3 regions of the Hylemonella sp. W303a genome follow, and region 2 is predicted to be linked to each of the others. Evidence: predicted binding sites of a transcription regulator. Region 2 holds the regulator's gene; each other region holds the start of a gene.
What was found. The regulator LexA, encoded in region 2, represses DNA repair genes until DNA is damaged. The targets are predictions, from matches to a motif close to ACTGTATNNNNATACAGT.
Positions count from the first base shown of each region.

Region 1: recA (recombinase RecA) is a predicted target of LexA. The motif match lies at 3,582-3,599, and genes of this name have one in related genera.
Region 3: imuA (translesion DNA synthesis-associated protein ImuA) is a predicted target of LexA. The motif match lies at 3,421-3,438, and genes of this name have one in related genera.

Region 1 covers NZ_JBKFDG010000004.1:231,774-241,660, forward strand. The annotation lists gene sucC (ADP-forming succinate--CoA ligase subunit beta) at 1-737, opposite strand, end outside; gene argC (N-acetyl-gamma-glutamyl-phosphate reductase) at 968-1,909, shown strand; gene recX (recombination regulator RecX) at 1,898-2,452, opposite strand; gene recA (recombinase RecA) at 2,463-3,533, opposite strand; gene ACLBKS_RS09525 (MarR family winged helix-turn-helix transcriptional regulator) at 3,664-4,164, shown strand; gene ACLBKS_RS09530 (response regulator) at 4,313-5,032, shown strand; gene ACLBKS_RS09535 (sensor histidine kinase) at 5,065-6,585, shown strand; gene ACLBKS_RS09540 (SPOR domain-containing protein) at 6,607-7,344, opposite strand; gene ACLBKS_RS09545 (biotin--[acetyl-CoA-carboxylase] ligase) at 7,395-8,186, opposite strand; partial or broken gene ACLBKS_RS09550 (SET domain-containing protein) at 8,210-8,686, opposite strand; gene ACLBKS_RS09555 (DNA topoisomerase III) at 8,786-9,887, shown strand, end outside.
Region 2 covers NZ_JBKFDG010000006.1:94,409-104,295, reverse strand. The annotation lists gene ACLBKS_RS12520 (3-hydroxyacyl-CoA dehydrogenase) at 1-370, opposite strand, end outside; gene ACLBKS_RS12515 (D-2-hydroxyacid dehydrogenase family protein) at 432-1,457, opposite strand; gene ACLBKS_RS12510 (hypothetical protein) at 1,639-1,851, shown strand; gene lexA (transcriptional repressor LexA) at 1,855-2,547, opposite strand; gene ACLBKS_RS12500 (asparaginase) at 2,620-3,672, shown strand; gene ACLBKS_RS12495 (hypothetical protein) at 3,662-4,093, shown strand; gene ACLBKS_RS12490 (DUF6152 family protein) at 4,134-4,598, shown strand; gene ACLBKS_RS12485 (H-NS family nucleoid-associated regulatory protein) at 4,621-5,070, shown strand; gene adk (adenylate kinase) at 5,242-5,898, opposite strand; gene kdsB (3-deoxy-manno-octulosonate cytidylyltransferase) at 6,037-6,816, opposite strand; gene ACLBKS_RS12470 (Trm112 family protein) at 6,856-7,038, opposite strand; gene lpxK (tetraacyldisaccharide 4'-kinase) at 7,072-8,130, opposite strand; gene ACLBKS_RS12460 (ExbD/TolR family protein) at 8,167-8,616, opposite strand; gene ACLBKS_RS12455 (MotA/TolQ/ExbB proton channel family protein) at 8,649-9,320, opposite strand; gene xseA (exodeoxyribonuclease VII large subunit) at 9,860-9,887, shown strand, end outside.
Region 3 covers NZ_JBKFDG010000003.1:151,951-161,837, reverse strand. The annotation lists gene ACLBKS_RS06975 (error-prone DNA polymerase) at 1-1,224, opposite strand, end outside; gene ACLBKS_RS06970 (Y-family DNA polymerase) at 1,247-2,671, opposite strand; gene imuA (translesion DNA synthesis-associated protein ImuA) at 2,631-3,401, opposite strand; gene ACLBKS_RS06960 (alpha/beta fold hydrolase) at 3,624-4,412, opposite strand; gene ACLBKS_RS06955 (carboxymuconolactone decarboxylase family protein) at 4,448-5,074, opposite strand; gene ACLBKS_RS06950 (zinc-binding alcohol dehydrogenase family protein) at 5,028-6,038, opposite strand; gene ACLBKS_RS06945 (LysR family transcriptional regulator) at 6,143-7,039, shown strand; gene ACLBKS_RS06940 (RidA family protein) at 7,077-7,469, opposite strand; gene ACLBKS_RS06935 (LysR family transcriptional regulator) at 7,603-8,526, shown strand; gene ACLBKS_RS06930 (tannase/feruloyl esterase family alpha/beta hydrolase) at 8,560-9,887, opposite strand, start outside.

The DNA.
Region 1 (9,887 bases), on a different contig from region 2:
GACGCTTCGATTTCCGCGGCGTCTTCCTCGTCCAGGTCACGCAGCGCGACGATTTCGGGGTGGCGGAACAGGGCGTTGGAGTCAAAGTTGAACTTGGCGTCGAGGGCGATGATGTTGCCCTTGCCGTCGCGGTTCAGCGGGTTGATTTCAACCAGCGAAGCGTCCGTGTCCATGTAGCACTTGTAGAGCTTCTGGCAGACGTCGATGAACTGCGGCACGGAGTCGGCAGGCAGGTTGATGCCCTTGGCCAGTTCCTTGCCGTTGGCTTCGGTGAAACCGGTGAGCGGATCGACGAAGATCTTGACGATCTTCTCGGGCGTGCTGTGCGCCACTTCCTCGATGTCCATGCCGCCTTCGCTGGAGGCAATGAAGGCCACCTTCTGCGTGCCGCGGTCGGTCACGGCGGACAGGTAGTATTCCTTCTGGATGTCAGCGCCTTCTTCAATGTAGAGGCGACGCACCTTCTGACCCTCGGGACCCGTCTGGTGGGTCTTGAGCTGCATGCCCAGGATCTGGCCGGCCAGCGTCTTCACGTCATCCACGGTCTTGGCGACCTTGACGCCGCCGCCCTTGCCGCGACCACCGGCGTGAATCTGCGCCTTGACGACCCAAACCGGGCCACCCAGCTTCTGCGCAGCTTCAACGGCTTCTTGAACGGTGAAGGCTGCAATGCCGCGCGGCACAGGCACACCAAACTGACGCAAGATTTCCTTGCCTTGGTATTCGTGGATCTTCATGAGGGCTCTCTCAGGAAATGGTTTCTATCGGTTGCCGAAGCCGGTGGCCGGACAGGGCGCATCGTCAAAGTTGCGCAAGGCGCGGGCACGGCCAGCGGATCGCGCTGGTTCAGACGCAGCGCCGAAATGTATCATGTTGCCCTGCACAAGGTCGGTGCGCCGGGACCCGGCGAGCCGCGTTGGCAAATCAGCCAACCTCGGCCTGGGTTGGTCACTCCCATTCCGCCACCATGACCCGAAAAAAAGTCTTCATCGACGGCGAAGCAGGTACCACGGGCCTGCAAATCCGTGAACGCCTGCAAGCCATGCCGCAGGTGGAGCTGCTGAGCATCGCCTCCGAGCGTCGCAAGGACCCTGCGGCCAAGCGCGAAATCTTGGCCACGGCCGACTTGGCCATCCTCTGCCTGCACGACGAGGCTGCCGTGGACACCGTGGCCCTGGTCGATGCGCTCGAGGCCTCGGGCGAGTTGGGTGGCAAGCCAGGGCCGCGCATCATTGACGCGTCGACCGCGCACCGCGTGGCCCCCGGGTGGGTTTACGGCTTTCCCGAGCTGACACGTGAGCACGCGCGGGCCGTGGCCCAGGCACGGCGGGTCGCCAATCCGGGTTGCTATCCGACGGGCGGTATCGCGATGCTGCGCCCGCTCATCGACGCAGGCCTGCTGCCCAAGGACTACCCCATCGTGCTGTCGGGCTACTCGGGTTATTCGGGCGGTGGCCGCAGCATGATCGAGGCCTATGAAGTCACCAAGACCGCGCCGCCTTTGGAGGTTTACGGTCTGGGCCTGACCCACAAGCATCTGCCTGAGTTCCAGCGCTACACCGGCCTGACACGTCGGCCCATCTTCGTACCCGCCGTGGCGAACTATTACGCGGGCATGATCGACCAGATCGGCTTGCAGTTCGATTTGATGAACGGGGTACGCAAGGCCGGGCAGTTGGAAGAGGCGCTGCGCGCCCACTACGCGGGCAGCGAATGGGTGCGTGTCGTGCCGCCTCAAACGAGCGGCCGCCTGGAGCCCACCGCGCTCAACAACACGAACCAGATGGAGCTCAGCGTCTATGGCAACGACGCGTTGGGCCAGGCCGTGCTGGTGGCGCGCTTCGACAACCTGGGCAAGGGCGCCAGCGGCGCGGCCGTGCAAAACTTGAAGTTGATGCTAGGACTGTGAGTTGTGGGCGTCCGAGTCTTCGCTTCCATGCCCGTGATGGTCAGGGTCTAGCCGCTGGGTGTTGAGCACCCGGCGCACGACATCCCCTGAAAACCCGCGCGCCAGCAGAAACCGGCCTTGCCGCGCGCGGTCCTTCGCGTCTACCGGCGCGGCCTCAAAACGGCGCTGCCAGACTTGGCGAGCACGTGCTTCCTCGCTGTCCTGCAAGCCTGCCAGGGTCTGGTTGATGAGCTCGCGGTCCAACCCTTTGTCTTGCATCTCTTGCCGCAGACGCGCTGCGCCATAGGCACTGGCACGGCGGTGCGCCAAGGATTCCGCGGCACGGCGTTCGTCCAGGAATCCCCGCGCTTGCAACTCGTCCAGGGCCTGGGCCAGGGTCCCAGGCGCTTCCTCGAAGCGCGCCAGCTTACGCTCCAACTCGCGGCGGGTATGTTCGCGCTGGCTCAGCAAGCGCAAAGCCCGGCCTTTCAGGCTGGGCTGAAAGGCCAGTTTGCGGTTGTGCTCTGGCGCGTTGGACGAACCAGGCCTGTCGGTCACCGACATGGGCCGGGCGTCAGGCTTCAGCGTCGTCGCCGCCGGTCGAGGCCATGGGCGATCCCCCCTCGCCGCGCAGCGGGATGCCCAGCGACTCACGCACCTTGTTCTCGATTTCCAGGGCCAGTTCCGGGTTCTCGCGCAGAAATTCACGGGCGTTGTCGCGGCCTTGGCCGATTTTTTCGCCGTTGTAGGCATACCAGGCACCGGACTTGTCGATGATGTGGGCGTTCACCCCCATGTCGATCACCTCGCCCTCGCGGCTGACGCCCTCGCCGAACAGGATGTCGAATTCAGCGCTCTTGAAGGGCGGGCTGACCTTGTTCTTCACCACCTTGACCTTGGTCTCGTTGCCAATGGCGTCTTCGCCCTTCTTGATGGTGCCGGTGCGGCGGATGTCCAGACGCACCGAGGCGTAGAACTTCAGTGCGTTGCCGCCGGTGGTGGTTTCCGGGCTGCCGAACATCACGCCGATCTTCATGCGGATCTGGTTGATGAAGATGACCATGCAGTTGGTCTTCTTGATCGTGGCGGTCAGCTTGCGCAACGCTTGGCTCATCAGACGGGCCTGCAGGCCGGGCAGGCTGTCGCCCATTTCGCCTTCGATTTCGGCCTTGGGAGTGAGCGCGGCCACCGAGTCCACGACGATGAGGTCCACGGCGCCGGAACGCACCAGGCTGTCCACGATCTCCAGCGCTTGCTCGCCGGTGTCTGGTTGACTGATCAGCAAATCCTGCAGGTTCACGCCCAGTTTCTGCGCGTACTGGACGTCCAGCGCATGCTCGGCGTCGACGAAGGCGCAGGTGCCGTTGAGCTTCTGCATCTCCGCGATGACCTGCAGCGTCAGCGTGGTCTTGCCGGAGGATTCCGGACCATAGATCTCGACCACCCGGCCGCGGGGCAGGCCGCCGACGCCCAGCGCGATGTCCAGCCCCAAGCTCCCGGTGGAGACAACCTGGATGTCCTCGATCTTCTCGCCTTCGCCCAGACGCATGATGGTGCCCTTGCCAAACTGCTTTTCGATCTGGGCCAGGGCGGCCTGCAGGGCTTTGGCTTTTTCGCTGTTGGCGTTCTTGACGGCGGTGTCCATGGTGTTTCCTTGGTCGGGTTGAAGAGGGGCGCCTGATTTTTCTCACAGGCTGGATGCTTGAACAGGACTTTATCAGCGCGATACTTTCTCGTAAAGCTGATATTTAGTCATTTTGGCTTACTATCTGCCCGTGATCTCCAACAGCCCTTTCCCCCAAGCCGCTCAGCGCATCGATGAGGGGTGGCGTCAAACCCATCTGGGCCGCCTGCTGGGCCATGCCATGCGCCGGTTTGACACCCGTGTGCAGGCGCTGATGGCGCATGACGCTGACGTCCCCCTGGCTTTGTCCCATTTGGCGGCGCGCGGGCAGATCAGTGCCGCGCACATTCACATCACCCGGCACCTGGCCGTGGCGGGCTCCCGGCTGCAGGATCTGGCCGACGCGGCCGGCATGAGCAAACAGGCCATGGGCAAGCTGGTGGACCAGTGCGTGGCATGGGGTCTGGTGACGCGCGAGGCCGATCCGCATGACGGCCGCGCCAAGCAGGTGCGCTTCACGCCCGCAGGCCTGGCCTGGCTGAGCGGCTTCCAGCGGGCCGTGCAGCAAGCCGAAGCCGAGCTGCGGCAGTCCGTGGGCGAGGAGGTGGCCACGGTGATCGCCTTGGGCCTGGAAGCCTACACGGGCAGCTAAACCGCGTGTCGACATCCAGAGGCGCGGCGAAGTCTGTCGAAACCTGATCAACGAGAAAGGCTGCCAGGCAGCCTGCCGCCGCCTAGAATCGCCTCAGACATGAAGCAGCCCGCCCCCGTAAGGCGGTGAACTGCGCGGAGACACACGCATGCGAATTCTGATTGCGGAAGACGATCAGGTGCTGGCCGACGGCCTGCTGCGCACCTTGCGCGGCTCGGGCGCCGCGGTCAACCACGTGGCCAATGGCGCCGAGGCGGATGCAGCCTTGATGACGCAGCCGTCCCAATTCGACCTGCTGATCCTGGACCTGGGTCTGCCCAAGCTGCACGGCCTGGAGGTGCTGCAGCGCTTGCGCGCCCGTGGTGCCAGCCTTCCCGTGCTCATCCTCACCGCGGCGGACAGCGTCGAAGACCGTGTGCAAGGCCTGGACTACGGTGCCGACGACTACATGGCCAAGCCCTTCAGCCTGCAGGAACTGGAGGCCCGCGTGCGCGCCCTGACACGCCGGGGTTTGGGGGCAGCCAGCGGCCTCATACGTCATGGCCCGTTGGTCTACGACCAGGCCGGCCATGTGGCGACCATTGACGGCCGCTTGGTGGAGCTGTCAGCTCGCGAACTCGGTTTGCTGGAGGTGTTGCTCCAACGCTGTGGCCGTCTGGTCAGCAAGGACCAGCTGGTCGACCGCCTGTGCGAGTGGGGCGAGGAAGTGAGCAACAACGCGATCGAGGTCTACATCCACCGCCTGCGCAAGAAGATTGAACGCGGCCCCATCCGCATCGCCACCGTGCGCGGCCTGGGCTACTGCCTGGAAAAGATTCAGCCGGAAGCCACGATGGGGATGGATGCCGATTCCCCTTCCCTGGCCTAGGGCTCGGCCAGAAGCATCTCCAACGCGGTTCCATGCCTTTCGGCAGAAAGCTCTTTCACCGGGAACAACGCTCGCTGTTCGGGGAGATCCTCGATTGGATGCTGACGCCACTGCTCATCCTCTGGCCAGTCAGCCTCATCCTCACATGGTTGGTGGCCCAGAACATCGCGGGCCGCCCCTTTGACCATGCCCTGGAGCTTCAGGTCCGCGCACTGGCGCAGCACCTGAGCCTCCAGAACCCCAATCCCCGCGGACAGACCCGCTTCGATCCGCCCATGCCCGCGCGCACCCTCTTGCACGCGGATGCCACGGACACTTTGCATTTCCAAGTTCTGGGTGCACAGGGTGAGTTTCTTTCGGGTGACCCTGATTTCCCGCCACCACCGGCCCTCGAAAGCCCGGAGGGCATTGCCCGCCCGGGTCTGGAACCGGGCGTCGTGCAGTTGCGCAATGACGAGTTCGAAGGCACGCCGGTGCGCATCGCCCACCTTTGGATTGCGCTTGCGCCCATCCCCTATACCGAGGGCGCGCCTGCCAAGGGATCATTGCTGGCGCTGGTCCAAGTCGCGGAGACCCTGGACAAGCGCTCCCTCTTGGCGGCCGAAATCATCAAAAGCGTGATGCTGCCGCAGTTTGCGATCCTGCCCCTGGCCGTGCTGCTGGTCTGGCTGGCGCTGGCGCAGGCCATCCGTCCCCTGGATCATCTGGCCAGTCACATCCGCGCACGGGCGCCCGAGGATCTGAGCCCCCTGGAGACACGGGCCGTGCCGCTGGAAGTGGCGCCCCTGGTGACTTCGATGAACGACTTGCTCACGCGGCTCAAGGAGTCGGTGGCCGCCCAAAAGCGCTTTCTGGCCGATGCCGCGCACCAGCTCAAGACCCCGCTGGCGGGCCTGCGCATGCAGGCGGATCTGGCACAGCGCCATGACGCCAGCCCGGAGAACCTTCGGCAATCGCTGCAGCAGATCGTGCGGGCCAGCACCAACGCCACCCACACCGTCAACCAGCTGCTGGCCCTGGCCCGGGCCGAGGGCAGCGGCGCTGCGCTTGCTCATCAGCGGTGTGACCTGGCACAAATCACCATGGAGGCCATGCGTGAAGTGGTGCCCTTGGCACTGGAAAAGCATCTGGACTTTGGCTACGACGGCCTCGCCCCAGGAACGCCCATTGCGCAGCTGGACGGCAACCCCACCTTGTTGAAGGAACTGGTGCGCAACCTGCTGGACAACGCGATCAAGTACACGCCCAGCACTGCGCAGCTGCCCGGTGTCATCACAGCCCGCGTCCTGTCCAACGCCGCAGGGCAGTTGATGCTGCAAGTCGAAGACTCCGGACAGGGCGTGCCGCAAGCGGAGCGAGGGCTGATCTTCCAGCCCTTCTACCGAGCCTTGGGCACGCAGGCCGATGGGTCGGGACTGGGCTTGTCCATCGCGCAAGAAATTGCGCGTCAGCACCAGGCACGCATCGAGGTCGAAGATCTGAACCCGAGCCTGGCGCAGCCTGGCGCCCGGTTCACGGTGCGCTTTGCGGGGGGAAAGGCCTCCTTGTCCTGAACCGACTGCAGCGCAAGCGGCTCAGGGTGAGCAGGTCGTCGACGCCTTGCCGTTGAGGGTGGGCAGAGATTGCAATGCGGCTTGGCCCGCGGCCGCTTGGGAGGCATCCGCGGCCTGCACGCGAACCCACGCCTGTCGGCGTTCGGGCCATTCCTGCACAACACGCGCGGTGCGAACGCCGCGCTTTTGCATCGCTTCGAGTTCGTCCTGGGCCTTGGCTTGGGTCTCGAAGCGCGCCAATGACAAGCCCGGCTGCAGCTCCGGGTTATCCAAGGTCTGCAAGCCGCGACGGGTGCGTGGCGAGAGCTGGGCGCGCTTGCGATCCAGTTCCGCCGTGTTGGCGTAACGGCCCATGTAGATGATCCAACGCGCGGGCGCCGTGACGCGCACATCCAAGGTCCAACTCCCTGCGGGAAGAGACTGCCCGAGTTGGCGGCGTACGGCCTCCAGCTGCGCGGCCTGGGTCACGTCCCACGGACCCGCCTGCCAGCACTGCGCGGTCGCGCGGGCTGATGATTCCTCCGCGACTTCGGGAGTCGGAGCGGTCGGAGCGGTCGGAGCGGCGACTTGCGGCACCGGAGCGGTAGGCAGGACCGGAGTGGACAGTATCCGTAAGGCCTCCGGTCGAACCTGCTGCGCAAGGCGCTCGGGTTCATGCTGTTCCACCGGCGCCCAGCCATAGGCGCGCAACATGCCTTGCGACCAGGCGAAATAGCCAGCGTTCAGCAGTATCAGCAAGAGAGCGACGACGCGCAGCATGCAAGCAAAAAGGAAGGGTATGAACGCAACCGTGAGCCTTGCGGCAGGACTCAGCCCGGCATCGGCCGCACACTGACTTCGGCGGAATCGATGGTTTTCAGGCCCGTGGAAGTATGCACCAGCAACGCGCCGCGCTCATCAACGCCTTGCGCCATCCCCTCGGTGCCATCGCTGAGCCTCACCGCGCGGCCAGTGAAGGCGTCGCGAGCCAGCCAGGATGCTCGCACGGGGGCGAAACCCTGTTCCTGAAACCTTAGCACCGTTCGCACCAGCGGCAGGGCGAGGCGCGAAAGCACAGCCGGCGCGTCCCATCCGGGGTTGATTTCGCGTGCCCAGGCCGGGGGAGTGCGCATGTCCGACGCGCCCTGGCTCACACGCTCGCTGATGTTCAGGCCCACGCCAATCACGGCGTACCGCAGGTCCAGCGCTTCGATCAGCACGCCAGCAAGCTTGCGGTCCTGCCACCACAGATCATTGGGCCACTTGAGTCGCACCTCTGGATGCAGGCTCTCAGCCAGGGACAGGCCCACGGCCAGCGACAGACCCGACCAGTCCTTGCGCTCCAAGGGCAGGCCCAAGGAGAACATGAGCAAATCGCCCGGTTGCACGCCGCTGTTCCAGGCCCGGCCCAGTCGGCCCCGGCCTGCGGTCTGTTGCTCAGCGACCAGCAGCACGGGCTCACGCTGGCCATCACGCGCACGGCGCATCAGCTCGCTGTTGCTGGAGTCGACTTGCGGCAACACCTCGACCGTGAAGCCTGGCAGCAGGGGAGCCACCTCTTCCCAGACTGCCTCGGCGGGCCAGCGCAGCGGCGGGGAGCCTGCCTTGTTTTTCAAGCTCACGCTGAGGGACAAATCGCGCCTCAGCGCTTGGGCGCCAGCAAGGTGCCTCGGCAATTCTTGCTGCCGCACCAGCAGGGGTACTCGGCCTTGAGCTTCTTGGTGTAAGGCTCGTCGATGATCAGGCCGTAGTCGTAGTTCAGCTCCTCGCCCGACTTGATCTTGCGCAGCGCCTTGATGAAGACACGGCCCTCATCGGTCTCGTCCGCTTCGCAGTTGGGGTTGCAGGAATGGTTGATCCAGCGCGAGGCATTGCCGCCCACCTTGGCGTCGATCACATGGTCTTCGTCGACGTGGAAATAGAAGGTGTGATTGGGGTCCTTCGGATCGTGCGGGTGACGGCGCAGCGCTTCCTTCCAGTTGATGATCTCGCCCACGTACTCGATGATGATCTCGCCCTTGGCGATGTCCTGCAGGGCGAACACGCCCTTGCCATGGACGCCGGAGCGCCGCACCTGGATACGACGGCCGGAAGCGGAGGAAGCGGCGGGAAGTTTGGACACGGCGGATTTTTTTGGTAAGGTGAACTCGTATGGGCGCGCGCGGGCGCGCCCGCGTAGGCGTGCGCACGCGTGTGCGTGCGCGAGACAGGGATTGTATTCATGAAGACTTTGGTCATTGCAGAGAAGCCATCGGTCGCGCAAGACATCGTGCGCGCCCTCACGCCCACGGCCGGCAAGTTCGAGAAGCACGACGAGCATTTCGAGAACGAGCAGTACGTGGTGACGAGTGCCGTGGGGCATCTGGTGGAAATCCAGGCCCCCGAGCAATACGACGTGAAGCGCGGCAAATGGAGCTTCGCCCACCTGCCCGTGATTCCGCCGCATTTCGAGCTCAAGCCCGTCGACAAAACCAAGACCCGCCTGAACGCCGTGGTCAAGCTGGCCAAACGCAAGGACGTGGACAAGCTGATCAATGCCTGTGACGCGGGCCGGGAGGGCGAGCTGATCTTCCGCTTGATCGAACAATATGCCTTCGGCAGCGAAGATGCCGCTGGCGCCCGCGCCAAGACGCAACGCAAGCCGGTCTCGCGACTGTGGCTGCAAAGCATGACGCCGCAAGCCATCCGCGATGGTTTCGAGCAGTTGCGCAGCGACAAACAGATGCTGCCCCTGGCCGACGCGGCACGCAGCCGCAGCGAAGCCGACTGGCTGGTGGGCATCAATGGCACGCGTGCCATGACCGCCTTCAATTCCCGCGACGGTGGTTTTTTCCTCACGACCGTGGGCCGCGTGCAGACGCCGACGTTGGCCGTGGTGGTGGAACGCGAGGAACAAATCCGCAAGTTCATCAGCCGCGACTACTGGGAAATCCACGCGACGTTCGGCGCGCAGGCCGGCGAGTACGCTGGCAAATGGTTCGACCCGAAGTGGAAGAAGAACGAGGAAGACCCCGAGAAAAAGGCCGATCGTCTCTGGAACGAGCGCGACGCGCGCGCGATCGCCGACGCCGTGCGCGGCCAGCCGGCCACCGTCACCGAGGAGAGCAAGCCCAGCACGCAGGCCTCGCCCATGCTGTTCGACCTGACCAGCCTGCAGCGCGAAGCCAACGGCAAGTTCGGCTACTCGGCCAAGACCACCTTGTCCTTGGCGCAAAGCCTGTACGAACGCCACAAGGCCTTGACCTACCCGCGGACGGACTCGCGCCATCTGCCTGAAGACTACCTGGCCGTCGCCAAGCAGACCTTCGAGATGCTGGCGGACT
Region 2 (9,887 bases):
CAAGCACCGTCTGCGAAGAGACCACGGCTTCCAGCGCCACGAAGAGCTTTTGCTTGACCTCGAGGTTTTCAATCACGGCTTCGATGACCAAATCGCAGTCGGCCAACTCTTGGATCTGCCTGGCTGCTCGCAGCCGGGACTTGCAGGCGCTGGCGGCCTGTGCCGTGAGCTTGCCCTTGGTCACCTGCCGGTCCCACTGCTCGCCGATGGAGTGCACGGCGCTGGCCACGGCCTCGGGGCTCGTGTCGTAGAGGGTGACGGTCGTGCCTGCCTGGGCCGCGATCTGCGCGATCCCTCGGCCCATGGCTCCCGCGCCGACCAGCGCGACGCGGGGGAAAACGGGTGAGGATTCCGAGGATGATGTACTCATGTCGAGGATTATCGGAGCGGTTCAGGAGCCCACGGGACGGCCGGGTGTCGCGTCGGACAGCTCACCGAGCCAGGGACTCGGGATTCACAATATTCGAGGGCTGACCTTGGATGTAGCGGAGCAGGTTGTCAAAGGCCGCTCCAAAGTACAGCTCGTAGTTGTCCCGTTCGACGTAGCCGATGTGGGGAGTGCAAATGCAGTTGCCCAGTCCGAGCAAGGGATGATCGGCCGCAATGGGCTCGGATTCGAACACATCAATGGCTGCCAGGCCGGGCCGCCCCTGACGCAGCGCGTGCAACAGGGCATCGGATTCGATCAGCTCCGCACGCGAGGTGTTGACCAGCAAGGCCGTGGGCTGCATGCGGGCCAGGTCCTGCGCGGTCACGATGCCGCGCGTGGCCTCATTCAGACGCAGGTGCAGGCTCAGCACATCGCTGCTGGAGAAAAACACCTCACGGCTGGTGGCGGCTTCGAAACCGTCCTGAGCGGCTTGGCGTCGGGACGCCTCGCTGCCCCAGACTTGGACCCGCATGCCAAAGGCCTGTCCATAGCCCGCCACCATCTGCCCAATCTTGCCGTAGCCCCAGACACCTAAGGTCCTGCCGCGCAAGGACACGCCCAGGCCCAAGGCTGGTGGCCAGGCAGCTTGACCCTCGGTGGCTCCAACTGCTTTGTCAAACCCTGTTCTTTGCCAGATGCCTTGCTTGAGGTTGCCGATGTAGTGAGGCAGCCGTCGTGTCGCGGCCATGATCAGCGCCCAAGTGAGTTCGGCCGGTGCAATGGGGCTACCGGAGCCCTCGGCCACGGCGATACCCCGTTCTGTGCAGGCTGCCAGATCAATGTGGGTCCCCATGCGCCCGGTCTGGCTGATGAACTTCAACTTGGGAAGTTTGTCCAGCAACGCGCGGTTGATGGAAGTGCGCTCTCGAATGAGTACCAGCGCCTCGGCGTCACGCAAACGGATGGCGAGTTGCCCGAGCCCCTTGACTGTGTTGTTGTAGACCTTCCAAGGCAGCCCCGCCAATTTCTCGGTGCACTGAAGGTGGCGGACGACATCTTGGTAGTCGTCCAGTATCACGGTGTTCATGCACCTTATTGTGCATGCGACAGCTGGCCTCGTCGGTCTTGCGCGGGACTGTCAGGGCTTGAGCCCGATGTGGGAACCCAAGAATGGATGCCCAAAAGTGGATGACCGAGATGCGGTGGGCTTGGCCTGCCCGTCCAAGCGAACCGAAGGTCAGCGATGCTGCCCGGCAAGGCCCGCAGTCATGCGTTCCAGTTCGGCACAGACCTCCGCCATCCTGCCCGAAATGACCATGCGCTGTGCGGTGGGCGAGGCGTCACTCGACAGCATGCTGGACCGGGCGCGCACCACGCGCACCGACGAGCGGTTGGGCGCATTCAGGGCGGGCCTGAGGGTCGACGCGCTAGCGAGGGAAAAGAGTCTGGGAGAAGACAAAGTCATTGCGGACATGGTGTGAGCCTCACATCAGCATGGTGTTGCGGATCAGGCCCACGGCCAAACCCTCGATTTCAAAGGCATCACCGGGCTCGACCACGATGGGCTGGTAGTCCGGGTTTTCTGGCAGTAGTTCCACCACGTCCTTGTTGCGGCGGTACCGCTTCACTGTGACCTCCTCGCCCAGGCGCGCCACCACGATCTGGCCATTCTTCGCTTCTTTGGCAGTCTGTACCGCGAGAAGGTCGCCGTCCATGATGCCCGCATCACGCATGGACATGCCGCGCACCTTGAGCAGGTAGTCCGGCTTGCGCTGGAACAGCGAGCTCTCGACGTAGTAGGTCTGGTCCACATGCTCCTGGGCAAGAATGGGTGAACCGGCAGCCACACGACCCACCAGGGGCAAGGCCAGTTGGGCAACGCCAGAGGCCACTTTTTCACCGATACTGGACAAGGACGAAGACAGGGTGTCGCGCAAGGCCTTGCCCTTGAGCCGGATACCGCGCGAGGTGCCGCTGACCAGCTCGATCACGCCCTTGCGCGCCAGCGCCTGCAAATGTTCTTCTGCCGCGTTGGCGGACTTGAATCCGAGTTCGGTGGCGATTTCCGCGCGCGTGGGCGGCGCGCCGGTGTTGGCAATCGCGCTCTGGATCAGGTCCAGAATCTGCTGCTGGCGGGCCGTGAGCTTGGCGGTGGGGGCGTCTTGCGGCAAGTCCATGGTGGTGCTCCTGTATTGCTATCCAACTGTCTTCATATCCAGTAACTGTATTTTTCAACAGTTTTTCAGAGAATGCAAGCAAAAACTTCCGACAAGGCGCAAAAAATCGTGGTTCTCGGCACCGGAGGCACGATTGCCGGGCTTTCCACGCCAGAAAGGGGCGCTGGGGCTTATGTGGCGGGCCAAAAGCCCATTGAGGACCTGCTGGCCGGCTTGACCATTCCCGCCGCGCTGACCGGGCTCGCGATCGAAAGCGAGCAGGTTGCCCAGATCGACAGCAAGGACATGGACGTGCCGGTTTGGCAAAACTTGCTGAGGCGGTGCCGCCACTGGCTTGAACAGGCCGAGGTGCGTGGTGTCCTCATCACCCATGGCACCGACACGTTGGAGGAAACCGCCTGGCTCCTGCAACTGGGGCTGGCGCCTCTGATGCAAGCACACGGTAAACCGGTCGTTCTCACCTGTGCCATGCGGCCTGCCGATGCACCGGACGCCGATGGCCCCGGCAATCTGCGTGACGCCTTGCAGGTATTGGTCGAACCGCCGGCGCAGGGCGTGTTGTCGGTGTGCGCGGGCCGTGTGATGAGCGCTCGGGCGGTGCGCAAAGTCCATGCAACCCGGCTCGATGCCTTTGACTCCAGCGGTGCACCTGATGTTGCGCGGCTCGTGGACGAACCCCCTGACTTGGGCGGTTCCTCGGTGCGTTGGTCGCTGGCGGAGGATCCTGGATCGGCTGCGCCACCGCCAGCGAACCGGCTGGCGAGCATGTTGGCTGCTGCAGCCTGGCCGCGCGTCGAACTTTTGCTCAGCCATGCGGGTGCCAGCGGTGCCCTGGTACGGACTCTCTGTGACCCCGACATGGCCATGCGCTCGGGGGCCTCCCCCTTGCGCGGCCTGGTGGTGGCTGCCACGGGCAATGGCACGCTCCATCGGGAGTTGGAAGCCGCTTTGCGCGAGGCGCAGTCGCACGGCGTGCGCGTGGTGATTGCCACTCGTTGTGCGGAAGGCGGGTTGAAAGCGGGGCATTCAGGGGCGGTAGGAGTTGACATGGGCTTCGCGACCACGGACCTGAGTCCAGTCAAGGCGCGCCTGTCCCTGATGCTGGAACTGCTGGATGAGCGCTGACCTCGCGGCAGGCATCGTGTCCAGCGCCTGGGCCTATCCAGCGCTGGAAGTCGTGCATTTGAGCGGTGTCGCCTTGCTGGTGGGCAATCTGGTGCTGCTGGAGATTCGGGTGTTTGGCTGGGGCGGCGGCTTGCCCGTGCGTGATCTCGCCCGATTGGCGCTCACGCTTGCGGTGGTCGGATTCGGCTTGGCCGCCGTCTCCGGACTGCTGATGTTTTTCACCCAAGCCGCCGAGCTGATCGCCAACCGCGCATTCACCTGCAAGATGCTGTTGTTAATGCTGGCGGCGTGTAATGCGGGCTGGTTTCACGGCCGGGCTTCCCTCGACAAGCTGGACGCACTCGCTCGAGTGCAGATGGTCTTGTCCACCTTGATTTGGCTGGCCGTGCTGGGCTGCGGCCGCTGGATCGCTTACGTGTGATTCACGGCATTGGTTCACAGCTGTTTGAAGGAGAGTTCCCATGCAACGCCGTCACTTTGTGCTCGCCACGCTCACGCTGCCCGCAGCCGCGCAGGCGCATCACGGTTGGAGCAGTTTTGACCAGCAGCGCCCGCTTTGGCTGCACGGCCGCGTGGTCAGCGTGCGCTGGCAGAACCCCCATGCTGAATTCGTGCTGGAGCGGCCCGCCACACCCAGTCTTCCCCCTGATTTGAAACAGCGCCGTCTGCCCGCCCAGAGCGCGCCGGTGGACGGTGCCGCCTTGCTGGCGCAGGCCCAGTTGCCGCGCCGCTCGGAACGGCGCTGGGAGGTCGAACTGGCCCCGCTCTCGCGCATGAACGCCTGGGGGGTCACTCCGCTCAAGGTGGGGGACGAGGTCGGCGTGCTGGGATTCACCTTCGCCGATGAGAAGGGTGATGCCCTTCTGCGGGCGGAATACCTGTTCGTGGGCGAACAGGTGTTTGGGTTGCGATCCAGTCCGACCTGAGCGTCTGTCAGGTGTCGTTGCCATGGGCGCGATCCTCGCGCGAGTTGCCCAAAATCCTGATTGCTGTATAAAATATCAGCCACTGATCAAAAAATCAGTGTTTGAATCTGGGCGAAATACTTTCGTGTCCAGCCGGCAACCCTTAGGAAGTCAACCCATGAGCCTTGAAATCAACGACCTGAGCCTGGAGCAATTGGAAGCGCAGAAGGCCAGCTACGAAAAACGCATCGCCGAACTCCGCCAGCAGGAGCGTGATGCAGCCCTCCTGACCGTGCGTGAGCTCGTGGCCAAGCACAAATTCACCGCGAAGGAGATCAGCCAAACCTCGTCCGGTGCTCAGCCCACCGACGCCGTCGAGGCAAAGTACAGGAACCCCGAAACCGGTGAAACCTGGTCCGGGCGTGGTCGTGCGCCGGCTTGGCTGGAAGGCGCAGCGAACAAAGCACAGTTTCAGATCGCCGCATCCTCCTGATGGTCACTTGTCATGGCAACGGTGCGCAGTGGCGTGACGTTGCCGTCGAGTCGTGGTGCCCACAGTCATCAGGTTCATGAACTGCGGGACCTCGGCACCCAAGAAAAAGGCCTGCATGGTGATACATGCAGGCCTTTTGCATAGAGTGCGCTTCATCAGCGCCGCAAGATTTCAGGCATCCAGCGCCTTCAACGCCCGTTGCGTGATCTCGTCCACGCTGCCCAGCCCGCTGATTTTGCGGTACTTGGGGGCGGCGCCTGCGTCCTTGGCGGCCCACTGGCTGTAGTAGTCCACCAGCGGACGCGTCTGCGCACTGTAGACGTCCAGGCGCTTCTTGACGGTTTCTTCCTTGTCGTCGTCGCGCTGCACCAAAGGTTCGCCCGTGATGTCGTCCTTGCCTGCCGCGATCGGCGGGTTGAACTTGATGTGGTAAGTGCGGCCTGAGGCCGGGTGCGAGCGGCGCCCGCTCATGCGCTCGATGATGGCGTCGAAGGGCACGTCGATTTCCAGCACGTAGTCCAGCTTGACGCCCGCGGCCTTCATGGCCTCTGCCTGCGGAATGGTGCGCGGGAAGCCATCGAACAGAAAGCCCGGCGCGCAGTCCGGCTGGGCGATGCGTTCCTTCACGAGGTTGATGATCAGGTCATCACTGACCAAACCACCCGACTCCATCACGGCCTTGGCCTGCAGCCCCAGAGGCGTGCCCGCCTTCACCGCCGCGCGCAGCATGTCGCCGGTCGAGATTTGCGGGATGCCGTATTTTCTGCAGAGAAAGGCCGCTTGCGTGCCCTTGCCGGCGCCGGGGGCGCCCAACAGGATCAGTCTCATGGGATGTCCTCGGGAAGAGTGATGACGCAGGCCGGGCACCACAAGGGTGCAGCCTGCGGGGGATGCTTGAGGATAGCATGGCGAACCCAGGTCACCGGGCTCGCGGGCCGCACTCAGGGTAATCCTCGGTGCGTAATCTCAATGTGCAAACAGGCGGCGGACGCGCTCCAGATCGTCAGGCGTGTCCACGCCCGGGCCAGGTGCGTCCTGCGTGATGTGCACGGCGATGCGATGGCCATGCCAGAGCGCACGCAACTGCTCCAGGGCTTCGCTGTTTTCAATCGGGGCGGCCGCGAGCTTGGGGAACTGGCGCAGGAAACCCACGCGGTACGCGTAGATGCCGATGTGGCGCAGCGGCGTAGCGAATTTGTCGCCTGCCGGTGGGAGCTCCCGCAGCCCCTGCGCGAAGCCATCACGCCACCACGCTATCGGGGCGCGGCTGAAATACAGCGCCAGGCCGCGTGCGTCGAGCACGACCTTGACCACGTTGGGGTTGCCGAACTCCGAAGCATCGTGGATGGGATGAGCCGCCGTGCTCATGCTGGCCTCGGGTCGTTGCACCAAAAGATCGGCCACGGCCTGGACCAACGCGGGGTCGATCAGGGGCTCGTCGCCCTGCACGTTCACGACGGTGGCTTCGTCGGGCAAGCCCAGCAGCTCGCAGGCCTCGGCGAGCCGGTCGCTGCCGCTGGGATGGTCCGCACGCGTGAGGATCGCCTGCACACCGTGCTGCGCGCAAGCCTGCTGGATGCTGGTGTGGTCCGTCGCCACAACGACGCGCACATGGCTCGGCAGGCCACCGCGCACACGCTGCGCCACGCGCACGATCATGGGCAGGCCAGCGATGTCGGCCAGGGGTTTGTTGGGGAGGCGCGACGAAGCGAGCCGCGCGGGAATCAAGACGGTGGTGTCAGACATCGGAACAAGGATCAGTGACGTGGCAATGCGTGCGGGTGCTCATCGTTCAAGCTCTTCGTCGGTCAGCGTCCGAGCTTCGCTCTCCAGCAGAACGGGGATGCCATCGCGGATCGGATAGGCCAAGCGCGCGCTGCGTGAACGCAGTTCCTGCTTGTCTCGGTCATATTCCAGTGCTCCCTTGGTCACGGGGCAGACCAGCAGTTCCAGCAAACGGGTGTCCAGGCTCATGGTGTGGGCGCGGCGATGGCGCGAGGTTCAGTGTGTGTAAGTGGATGATAGTTGCGCCGAGAAGGCCGCGTGAAGCAGGCGGTCGAACTCATCCAAGAAGGCTTGTGGCAGATCGAACACCAAGGGCACGGCCAGCGCTTCGGGGCAAACCGCCCACAGTTTCGCGGCGTCCTTTTCAGTACAGAGCACCGTGACTGGGCCGGTCCCGAATTCTTTGTGCAGCGTGGCGTGCCAGTTCTCGTAGTCTGGCAAGCCTGCGTGATCGGGCAGGGCGTCCGTGCGCGCCAATGCCAAGCCGCGGGTTTGCAGCATGTTGAAGAAGCCATGGGGTCGGGCCGTGCCTGCCACGGCCACCAGCGTGCCCTGCAGGCTGTCCAAGGCAACGCTGCGACCGCTCGCATCGACGGCCGTGTTCGCAAGCGCGCGCCGTGCCGCATGGCCCGTGAACGCTGGACGTTGCCCGGTGTGCAGCACCAAGTCCACATACCTCGGCCAGGGTTCACGCAGGGGGCCCGCGGGGAGCAGCAGTCCATTCCCCAGGCCCAGGTCACCAAAGACGCAAACTTCGATGTCTCGTGCCAGGGCCAGGTGCTGCAGGCCATCGTCGCTGACGAGGATGTTGACCTGTGGGTAAGCCGCCAGCAGGGCACGCGCCGCATCGATGCGCCGCCGTGCAACGAAGACGGGCACGTGGGTGCGTCGGCGCACCAAAGCGGGCTCATCGCCCACCTCTTCCACCGGGCTCTCAGGCCGAACCTCGCGACAATCTTCGCCGTCCTTGGCTTTTCGGCGCCCGTAGCCACGCGAGATCACGCCTGGTTTCAAGCCGCGCGCTCGCAAGTGCTCCACCAGGGCCATGACGGTGGGGGTCTTGCCGCCGCCGCCCGCGACCACGTTGCCCACCACCACCACCAGCACGGGCGCAGCATGACGTTTGAGCATGCCGCTCAGATACAAGCCCTGGCGCAGGCGCACCAGCAGCCGCATCAGCAGAGACAGCGGCCACAGCGCGAACATCGCGCAACGGTCTCGCCAAGGGCGTGGTTGACCGGTCACGGGGGCTTGCCAGAAGGCGGGCGCGCGCATGGTTTGGGGCGGGAAAAAGCGCGAGGGCGCAGGCGTTCAGCGTCCCGCCGATTGAGGGGATTGCGCCGCAAATGTGATTTGAGACAGCCCCACATAACGCGCCGCCTCCATCGCACTGACCACCGACTGGTGGCGCGCATTGGCGTCCGCGCTGATGATCAGCACGGCATCCTTGCCATTGGCGGCGCTGCCCATGGTCTGGCGCAGCGCGGTGATCAAGTCCTGCACATTGCGGCCCGGCAAAGGCGCGCGGTTGACGCTGTAGCCGCCGTCGCTGTTGATCGTGATCAGGATTTCCCGGGGACGGTCACGCGGGGTCTCGGCGTCCGCCGTGGGCAGGCGCAGGTTCATCTCGGTGAACTTGTTGTAGGTGGTCGAGAGCATCAAGAAAATCAGGATCACCAGCAACACGTCGATGAAGGCGATCAGATTGATTTCGGGCTCTTCGCTGGCGGAGCGCGAGTGACGACGCAGATGGATGCGCATGGCGGGCGTTTCTGTTTCCGAGGCGTTCGTGGTCAGACGCCGGTGTTGTGCGCGTTGCCCTGCCGCAAAGCAACCAGGTGCTGCACCAAGCGCTCGCCCGCGAGTTCCAGGGCGAGCAAATGAGTGTCCACGCGGGCCCGGAAATAACGCCAGAACACCAGGGTGGGAATCGCGATGACCAGGCCAAAGGCTGTGTTGTAGAGCGCGATGGAGATCCCATGCGCCAGTTGCGCTGGGTTGCCGCCACCGCTGGCATTGGTCGGGGCTTGCGAGCCAAAGATTTCAATCATGCCGATCACGGTGCCGAACAATCCCAGCAGGGGTGCGATGGACGCGATGGTGGCGAGCGCGGAAAGGTAGCGCTCCAGCTTGTGGGCGACCAGTCGGCCGCTGTCTTCCACGGCTTCCCGCAAGGCGGTGCGCAGCTCTTCCGCTGTGCTCGCATGCGATTGGGTGGCCTGGGCGGTACGCAGGCCGGCGGCCAGCATGGCACCCAGGGGAGAGTTTTGTTCGAGCTGCGCGATCACGTCACTGGAGGGCATGGTGCGGCGCGTGGCCCGCAGCACTTCGTTCAGCAGGTTGGGGGGGGTGACCTTCACGGTCTGCAGGCTGAGGGCCCGTTCGATGACCAAAGCGAGCCCGAGGATGGAGCACAGAATCAGCGGCCAGATCGGCCAGCCGGCGGCTTGTATGATCGAAAACAAAAGGGTTCTCCAACGAGGAAAGACACGGTGCACGGGCGTCGTGCTGGCTGCGCGCCAGCCGCATGAGGGCGCACCCGAGGCAATAAAGCTGCGCGATTATGGCCCACCTGCCTCAGGGCTCATGCCAGGCCTTTGCCGACGTGCAAAGGGTTGCCATGGGCGTCACGCCGAAGCGCGCGCCGTGGGACACGCCGTCTCCAGGTAGGGGCTGGACCTTGTGGCTTTTGGGTGGTCCGCGCCACCCACAGATTCTGTGGATAACTTTGTGGGCAAGCCCACGAGGAAGCGGCCCAAGCCGCGTAAATACGTGGCACGCGTCAAAACGATGACAAAACAGGCAGCAAAAAATCAAATGAAATCAATGGCTTGCACGGTGGATTCGTGTTCTGCGCGCCATGACTCAGGGGTTTTGCGGATGGCGGGCCATGCCCGCGCCGTGTGGAGTAGTCCTCGGCCGCGAGCCCGGGAATCGGTCCAGCACATTCAAGTTTCATGCGGTTTTGTGCGGCGCGTCAGGTGTTCAGAGGGCGTGCGCACTGATGTCTGAACCGGTATTTGCAGCATCCA
Region 3 (9,887 bases), on a different contig from region 2:
GTCGATGTCGGGCGGCTCGTTGCGCTCCTTGCTGATGAAGCGCTCGAACAGCACGCTGGTGCGCGCCGGGTCCACCTCGGTCACGCCCAGACAGTAGCAGACGGCCGAATTGGCGGCGGAGCCACGGCCCTGGCAGAGAATTTTCTTGTCGCGCGCGAAACGCACGATGTCGTAGACCGTGAGGAAGTATTTCTCGTAGCGCAGCTCGCTGATCAGCGCCAGCTCGTGCTCGATCTGCTGGCGCACGGTCGTTGGCATGCCTTGTGGGTAACGCAGCTCTGCGCCTTCCAGCGTGGCGCGGCGCAGGTAAGAAGCCGGTGTCTCACCCTGCGGCACCACTTCTTCGGGGTACTCGTACTTCAGCTCGTCCAGGCTGAAGTGGCAGAGCCCGGCCAGGCGCACCGTTTCGGCCAGCAGCGCCGCCGGGTACAGCGCGGCCAGGCGCTGGCGCGAGCGCAGATGGGCCTCGGCATTGGGCTGCAGCGCGAAGCCGCATTCGGCCACGGGCCGCCCGAGGCGGATGGCCGTCATCACGTCCTGCAGCGGCTTGCGCGAGCGCAGATGCATGTGCACCCCACCCGTCGCCACCAGGGACACGCCGCAACGCGCGCCTGCCGCTTGCAGCTCGCGCAGCCAGCACTCGTCGTCCAGGCCGTGCAGCCGTTCCACCGCCAGCCAAGCCCCGTGCGCAAAGTGCTCCCGCAACCAACGCAGTTGCGCGTCCAGGTGGGCCGCGAAGTCCACCGACTCGGGCGGCAAGCCGTCGCGCTGGGGCAATAGCAGCGCCAGCACCTCACGGCTGTCCAGGTCCGAGGGGTGCCAGCCGTCCACGGGCCAGCCCTCCCTGCGCAAGCGGTACCGCAGGCCGCGCTCCCGCTCGCGCGGCGTCACCGTGTGGCTGCACGCCTGCGTGATCAGCTCGCACAACTGCCCATAACCCGCGCGGCTGCGCGCCAGCAGCACCAGCGTGAAGTGCGTCTCGTCGTTGACGTCCACCCGCAACTCGGTGCCGATCAGCAGGTTCAGGCCCAGCCGCTTGGCCTCGCTGTGCGCGCGCACCACGCCCGCCATGCTGCATTCGTCCGTGATCGCCAGCGCGCTGTAGCCCAAGGCATGCGCGCGCGCCACCAGCTCTTGCGGACTCGATGCGCCACGCTGGAAACTGAAGTGGCTCAAGGCATGCAGCTCGGCGTAGGCAGGCAAGGTCGAAAGGGCCGTGGCCATGGGCCGGAGACCGTCAACGCGGCTATCCATACACGCCTTGCAGAAACCACGCGGGCTCCCCCGCACTGCGGCGCCGGTACACCCACAGCAACCCCGCTTGTGGGCTGTGGGCGACGTAGTAATCGCGCAAGGCCAGCGCCTCGCCCTCCCGTTCGGCCGCGGCGGAGAAACTCCACCAGCCGGTCTCCAGTCGTTCGGGGCCAGCCAGCATGCGCAAGGGCCCTTGGTAGTACGGGCGGTCGCCCTGCATTTCCAGGCGCAACGGTTCGCGCAAAACCCAGGGCGGGTGCAGGCGCAGATGGGGAGGCAGGTGCCGCAGCAGTGCAGGCGCGGTTGCCTGCGCCATAGGCTCGCTCGCCGCGAACCAGGCCTGCATGTGCTGCGGCCGGTGGTCGGCCAGGACACGGCCGCGCAGCACGCGGTGCGGGCCCAGGCGCGCCGATAGCCGCTCGATGAGTTGTGCCAGCGGCTCGCCCTCCTTCAGCTCCTCGGGCAGCAGGCTGCTGTTGTCGGACTGGAAGGCTTCGGTTTCGGTGGCATCGAGGCGGATGGCCTGCACCGGCGCGGGCAGTTGGACGCGGGCCAGGTGCTCGCCCAACAGCCGGGCCAGGTGGCGCGTGTCGCGCGTGGCAGCGCCGGTGCGCAAGTCCAAGTGGCCGTTGCTCAGCTCACCGCGGCGCACCAGGTCATGCTCCCAATGCAGCGTCAGCGCCAGCACACCCCGCTGCCGCGCTTGCAGCCAGCCGGCCAGTTGCCCCAGCAGGCGCCGCGCGCCGAAGAGCAGGCCTTCCGCCGTCTCGACGCGCCCGGTGAACTCCAGCCTGGCGCTGAAGCGCTCGGGCAGCACGACCCAATCCTGCGTGTCGGGCCGCTGACCATAGGCGCGGTCCAGCGCCTCCAGCAAGGCCGCGCCAAAACGGCGCGAGACACCGTCGCGCGGCAAGGCCCGCAACTGCCCCAGGGTGCGACAGCCCAATCGCGCGAGCACGGGCGCATGCGCGCGCGCCGCGCTCAGGTGCGTGAGCGGCAAGGCATCGAGCATGGGAATGAGCTGGCGTGTGGCACACACCGCAACCGGAATCGATTCAGGAACGATCTGCGCATCGGGCGCGGCGTCTGGCGTGGCGTCTCCCGCAGCATGGGGCTGCGGCAAGCTGCGCAGCAAGGCCAGCGCGGCCAGCGCGGTGGGGGCCACGGCCAGGCCCGTGCCCCCGGCCTGCGGCAAGGCCGCGTGCACCTGCCACAGCAGCGCGCGTCGGCCCCCGAAGAGCCGCTGGCTGGCCTCTGCCTCCAGCAGCACCGCGTCTTCCACCAGGCAGACCCGAGGGCTGAACTGCAAGGCCCACCAAGCCAGGGCTTGCTGTTCAGGACCGGGCTGGGGTTCACGCGGTGACGGGCTGGGCACGCTACCCGAGGCGATGCGTGGACGCAGGGCGCACCACAGCATGAGCGGCTTCCTCCAGAAGATGACGCTGGCGCAGCACCGCCGTGACGGGCAGGGGCGCGGCGAGCGTGAGGGGATGATCCAGGGTCGGACCGCGGCGCTTGAGCAAGGCCACGCTGAGCCCAGGCGCCTCACCTGGCACCGAGCCGACCTTGAGCAAGGGCTTGGCGCTTGGCACGCTCTGCAAGGCCAGGCGCAGCGGCGCAGGTGACGATTCGTGCCGTGCGACCCACGGACGAAAGGCGAACACCAGCGCCTGCGTGGCCGTGCTGGCCAGTTGCAAGCGGCGCAACTGCTCGGACCGGGCCTGCGGCAACCAACACAGCAAGGCCCCCAGCTCGCGACCGCGCAGCACCTGTTCGGTGGCCCAGAGGCGTTCGGCCGCGGAGTGGGCATCCACGCGCAGCACCTGCCGGGCAGGGATGCCGAGCAAGCTCAAGGCGGGGAGGTTCGGCAACCGAGGTGCCCCCACCAGCACCAGGGGACCTTGCGCCACGGCCTGGCGCAAGGCAGGCAGCAGCAGCCGCCATTCATGCAAACCCGGCTGGGCCTGGAGGATTTCGGTCAACTGGCCCAGGGGCCAGCCTTGGCCGGGCAGTTCGGGGTCCAACTCGCCATGACCGCTGGGCACGTAGCTCTGCCGCATGCGGGCCAGTTCGTCCGCGCGCCACACCCCGTCCAGCGTGTCCAGACGAGGAGGCGCCAAGGAGTGGAACGATGCGGCGAGGGCCATGGATTTGAGCTGAATCAATACTGTATTTATATACAGTATAAATCCATCGAACCCGGATGCGTCAAGGCCCCGTGGTCAGGCACCTTGGACAGGGGCCGTGGACAGAAATTCCAAGCCCCAGCCCTTTCGACCGCACCTCAAGCGGGCAGCTTGGCGATCACCTTGATCTCGAACTGGAAGCCGTACGGCCGAGTCCCGCCGGGAGGGAAAGAGCGTAGTCAGTCAAGGCTGCGCGACCTTGAGCAAGGCACGTGCAAAGGCCTGTGGTTGACTCAAAAAGGGCAGATGCGCGGTGTTCAAGGTCTCTTTGCGATCCACGAACTCACCGCGTGACACCATCCATAGCTGCGCTTCATACCCCAGAGCCTTGTCATCACGGGTGAAGATGTAGGACTTGGGAACTTTGCCGAAGCGCTCCGCGCTCAGAGTCACGACATCGGCGAAAGGCTTCATCGGCTCGATCCGGTCGTTCCCTGCGAGGGCGTCTTGAATCTCGGGAGGGCAATCGGCACAAATGGCCAAAACACGTCCGCCAGGACGAATGCCTGCGCTGGCGTGATCGCTCGATACATTCAGGTAACGCCCGAGGATGGATTGCTTGTCATGCTTGAGTAGCGACAGCGCATTGTCTCCATTGCGCGGCAGAAAGGCCGCAACGTACACAAGACGCGCAACCTTGTCCGGGCGGTTCTGAGCGACTTGACTGATCGACATGCCGGCCAGGCTATGGCCGACCAGAACCACGCGGCCGCTGAGTTTCTCCAGCTCTTTTTCAATCGCTTGGACATGCGTGCCCAGCCCAATGTCCGAGACTGCAGTGTGGTCCCGACCCTGACCAGGCAGGTTGATGGTTTTGACCTCGTGCCCTTGATTTTCCAGTTGCGCTTTGACCAGGCCCCACACCTGGGCATCGGCCCAAGCGCCGTGGACCAGGACATAGGAGTCAGCTTGAGCCATGGCGCTGCCAAACAAGCTCAGGGAAATGATGATGCGGCGGACAGTGTGTTTCATTGAGTACTCTGTTTGTGTGTATCAAAACCAAAACTTCAGGCGTTCACCGCAGGAAAGTCCACTTCCGTCTGCGCAGCCAGATTGATGAAATTGGTGAATACGTTGGCGCTGATGACAGCCATGACTTCCACCATGTGGCCCTCGTCAAAGCCAGCCTGGGCAAAAGACTGCAGATCAGCATCGCTGAGGCGGCCCCGCTGCTCCAAGACGGCGTGGACAAAGCGCGCCAAGGCCTGATCGCGAGGTTCACTGGCCGCCCCCTGCAGCCAGGCCACGGCCTGCGCCTTCGATACGCCGGCCTTGCCAGCGGCGTACACGTGGTAGGCGCTGCAATAGGGACAACCATGAAATCCGGCCTGCGTCAGAGCGATCAGTTCGCGTTGTTCCGTGGACAGACGGGTGGCGCCCAGCGCTCCATTAAAAGCGGCAAAGGCACGCCCCATCGCCGGTGCATGGGCAATCGTGCGGAAGAAATTGGGCGTTGCGTTGAACTTGCCCTGGATAGCGGCAAGAAAGTCTTGAGCATCACCTTGGGCTTGCTGTGGATCGATGGCAGAAATGCGTGGCATGGAATGTTCCTGAAAATTTAAAAAAAGGGGATCGAGTTCGCTTGATTCAAAAGCCTTCGAGCACGAGTTTTCCTCGGGTATGTCCTGCTTCAACCAAGGCGTGTGCGCGGCGCAGGTTGGTGGCGTCGATGCGTCCCAGGTGTTCGCCCACGGTTGTTCGCAACCGTCCCGCGTCCACCAACAGGGCGACTTGCGTCAGCAACTCATGCTGGGCTTGCATGTCTGTCGTGCCAAACATCGAGCGCGTGAACATCAGTTCCCAATGAACCGAGACGCTCTTTTTCTTGAGCGGACCGATGTCCAGAACATCTGGGTCATCGATCAGCCCAAAGCGTCCTTGCGGTGCAATCAGTTCAGTGATCTGCGGCAGGTAGGCGTCACTGTGAGTCAAACTGACCACATACTGCGGCGCCTCCAGACCTTGCGCCTTCAGTCCTTGTGCCAACGGCTGACCATGGTCGATCACGTGGTGCGCTCCCAGTTCCTGCACCCAACTCGATGTTTCAGGACGAGAGGCCGTACCGATCACATTCAGCTTCGTGAGTTGTCGTGCCAGTTGCACCAGAATAGATCCGACGCCACCCGCAGCGCCGATGACCAACAGCGATTCGCCCGCGTGCGCGCCCTGGCGCAGTCGCAACCGATCGAACATCAACTCCCACGCGGTGATGGTGGTCAGGGGCATGGCAGCCGCCTGTGCATGGTCCAGTGTGTACGGGGCGTGACCCACAAGGCGCTCGTCCACCACGTGCAGTTCGCTGTTGCTGCCCGGGCGCCGAATGTCACCTGCATACCAAACGCGATCACCAGGCTTGAAGAGTCTGACTTCCCCGCCGACGTCGCGGACGATGCCACTGGCATCCCAACCCAGCACTCGCCACTGACCGGGCTCAGGCTGAGCTCCAGCGCGCATCTTTGTGTCTACCGGGTTGACCGAAATTGCCTTGACCTCAACCAACAAGTCACGGGGACCTGGCATGGGTTCAGGCAAATCTCGATCTTGTAGGGCAAGCTCATTCTGGATAGGCAATGCATGCTGATAGGCAATTGCTTTCAAGGAACGTCCTTTCAAAAAGTGTTGATGAAGGACGTCACTATCGAGATTCAGAGCTCGTCTTTGAAGTAGATAATCAATGAATCAGTTTCAAATGAAAATTGAAAATGAGCCTCTTAGAAGACATCGATTTTTTCGTCCAGGCGGGACGTGCCAATAGCCTGTCGGAAGTGGCGCGTCGACTTGACGTCAGCCCCGCAGCGGCCAGCGCCAGCCTCAAGCGCCTGGAGGCCGAACTGGGCACCAAGCTCATGGTGCGATCCACCCGAAATCTACGGCTCACGCACGACGGCGAACTGTTTCTGGCCCAATGCGCACAAGGCCTGGAATTGATACAGAGCGCACGAGAAAGCCTGTTGGCAGGCCGAGACATCATTGGCGGGCAAGTGCAACTGTCACTGCCCTCGGATCTGGGCAGGCAACTCGTGCTTCCTTGGTTGCATGCATTCCGCCAAAAGTATCCTGGCGTTCATCTGCGTCTGCAGTTGTCGGATCGGCTGGCGGGCATCTACCGTGAGCACGTGGACGTGGTGCTTCGCTACGGCGAGCCTTCTGATTCATCCTTGATCAGTTTGCCGGTCGCCCCAAAAAATAGGCGTGTTTTGTGCGCCTCCCCCTCGTATGTGCGCCAGCACGGGGCACCGCGCACGCCGGAGGAATTACGTCACCATGCCTGTTTATGCTTTCAGCTCAGCGACCGCATCCATAACCGCTGGCAGTTTGAACGAAGAGGTCTGGCGACCACGGTTGAAGTAACCGGCCCCATCGTCAGCGACGATGGTGATGCCGTGCGTCAACTGGCCCTCCTGGGGGAGGGCATCGTCTACAAATCCAACTTGGACGTGGCTCATGATCTGAGCAAGGGGCGATTGGTCGCACTCTGCACCGACTGGCGCGGGGAGCCTGCCCCCCTCTACCTAGCTTGCGCCGACCGCAGTCAGTTGAGGCCGGTTGTCAAACTGCTGCGCGAGTTCCTAATTGAGCGTCTTCAAACCTTGACCTGAATGCCGCCCTTCATCGAGTTGGCACGGCTTGTCCAGATCAGTCCGGCAGCTTGGCGATCACCTTGATCTCGAACTGGAAGCCGTAGAGCCAGGTCACGCCGATACCGGTCAGCGTGGGGTGCGGCGCCTCGCCCCAGTACTCGGGCCAGATGCGCCAGACGCGCTCGAAGTTCTGCTCCGGGTTGACGATGAAGACGGTCACATCCACCACGTCGTCGAAGCTGCAATCGGCCGCGCTCAACACCGCATTCAGGTTGTCGAAGGCACGGCGCACCTGGGCCTCCAGTTCCGGCTCGGGTGAGCCATCCTCGCGGCTACCGACCTGGCCCGAAACGAACAGAAAGCCGTTCGACCGCACGGCCGGTGAGTAACGGTTGCGCTCGTAGAGGGCCTGGCGGCCAGCGGGGAAAACAACATCGCGTGGGGTCATCACATGCCTTTCATTGCGTGCAGCGTTGAGTGAAGCAGGCACTGTAGGCAAGCTTATCGTTTGAATAAACAGGATTGTTTGTCCAAGACTGTTTGCATAATCCACACAATCCAGTCCCAGACCCGTCCCACCCATGGACCGTTTTGATGCCATGCAGGCTTTTGCCCGCGTCGTGGAGACCCGCAGCTTCACCCAGGCGGCGCAGACGCTGCACATGAGCAAGACCACCGTGACCCAACTGGTGCAGCAGTTGGAGGCGCGCCTGCGGGTCAAGCTGTTGAATCGCACCACCCGCCAGGTGAACGTGACGGCCGACGGCGCCGCCTATTACGAACGCGTCGTGCGCTTGCTTGCCGACCTGCAGGAGACCGAAACCAGCCTGAGCAGCGCCTCCGCCGCGCCGCGCGGCCACCTGCGGGTGGACGTGCCCAGCCCGCTGGCGCGCCTGATCCTGGTGCCGGCCTTCCCGGACTTCCACGCGCGCTACCCCGACATCCAGCTGCACCTGGGCGTGAGCGACCGGGTGGTGGACCTGATCGGCGAGAACGTGGATTGCGTGGTGCGTGGCGGCGAACCAGGTGACCCCTCGCTGGTGGCGCGGCACGTGGGCGATCTGGCCATCCGGCTGTACGCGGCCCCGTCCTACCTGGCGCGTGCTGGCATGCCCACGCACCCCAGCGACCTGGAGGCGCCACCCCATCAGATCGTAGGCTTTTTGTGGTCAAGCACCGGGCGCATCCTGCCCTGCAGCTTGCAGCGCGGCGACGAACGCGTGGAGGTGCGGGGCCGCTACGCCCTCGCGGTCGACGATGGCAACGCCTACCTGGCGGCGGGCGTGGCGGGCCTGGGCGCGCTGTGGTTGCCGCATTACCTGGCGGCGCCTCATCTGGCGCGGGGCGAGCTGGTGCCGCTGTTCGAGGACTGGGCCATCGCCCCCATGCCGCTGTACCTGGCCTATCCGCCCAACCGCCACGTGGGCGCCCGGCTGCGCGTCTTCATCGACTGGGTGGTCGAGTTGATGGCCCTCCACGCGCCACCGTCACCCCGGGGCCGATGAGCCGCAACGGCCCCTCGCCCCGTCCGACGCTGATCACTGGCAACGGAAGCTGGACGCCTTCTCCACATCGCCGCCCTGGTAGCGGGCCACGGTCGGGTAAGGACAGAGCGGTCGGGTCCGGTTGGGCGCCCAGTCTGCGGGCAGTTCCTTGTTGACGCCGCCGGGGTTGGCGGCCCCACGCGCGCTGGCCTCGATGCGCTCGGGCGCCTGGCCCTGCTCCACCCAGCGCACCAATGGGGAGATGGCGTCGAACTGATCGGTGGACGCGCCATCGCGGCAATGCCCCATGCCCGGCACGCGGAAGAAGCGCGCGTAATCCGCTGTCTGCGCGCCGTCGCGCGCTTGCACGCGGCGGTACCAGGCTTCGGTGTCGTTGACCGAGAAGATCGCGTCGCTCACGCCGTGGTAGACCAGCATGCGCGCGCCTCGCGAGCGCAGCTTCGAGAGGTCGCTGTCATTGGGCGGCGTCATGAATTCCATCGCCGATTGGGTGTACACACCCCCTCGCGCCTGAACCGAGGCGAGCATCGCATCCACATTACCCTCCAGCACGAAGTCATTCGCCTGGAAGGTCTTCGGGTCTTGCGGCGGTGTCCCGAAGATGAAGCCCACCGCGCCCGAGTCCCGCGTCAGCGGCGCGTTGAATTCCCAACTCGCGACATCGGCGCTGGCCAGACCGGCGTCGAAGGGGAAGCTGGCGTAGAAGCGTTGACCGTTCTGGGTGGTCGCGCCACTGAAGATCGATCCAATCGCACGCTTTTGCTCGGCCGAGAGGCAAGTGCCATCGCGCGCGGCCTTGCAAGTGGGCACGTCACGCGCCAGGTCAAAGGCCGCCGCGCAGGCATTCGTGTCCTGGATCATCCCATCGCGCACGCCATCCAGCCGGTCGCACTGGCCCAGCACGGCGTTCACCACGGTCTGGCGTTCGGCCTGGGTGAAAGCGGTGGACAGATCCTTCGGATCGGTGGCCACGCGTTTGTACTGCTGCGCCCCATAGATGTTGGCCACGGCGGCCAGCGGCAAACGGTAGCCGGGTGAACCGACCAGGTAGCCGTCGAACATCTCGGGGTGACGCGCCGCGGCCACCAAGGCGTGGCGCCCGCCGTTCGAACAACCGCCGATGTAGGAGCGGTCCGGCGGGCGGCCATAGGCCTGCGCGATCAGCGCCTTGGCCATGGGCGTGAGCGCGGCCACGGCGTTGTAGCCATAGTCGAGGCGAGCCTGCGGATCGAGACCGAAACCGGGGCCGCGCGTCACGCGGTTGTCGTGCCCCGCGTCGGAGCTGATGACGGCGAAGCCTTGGCTCAGGGCCGAGGTCACGGGACCACCCCCCGCTTGCCCCATGGCGGGAACCACGCTGC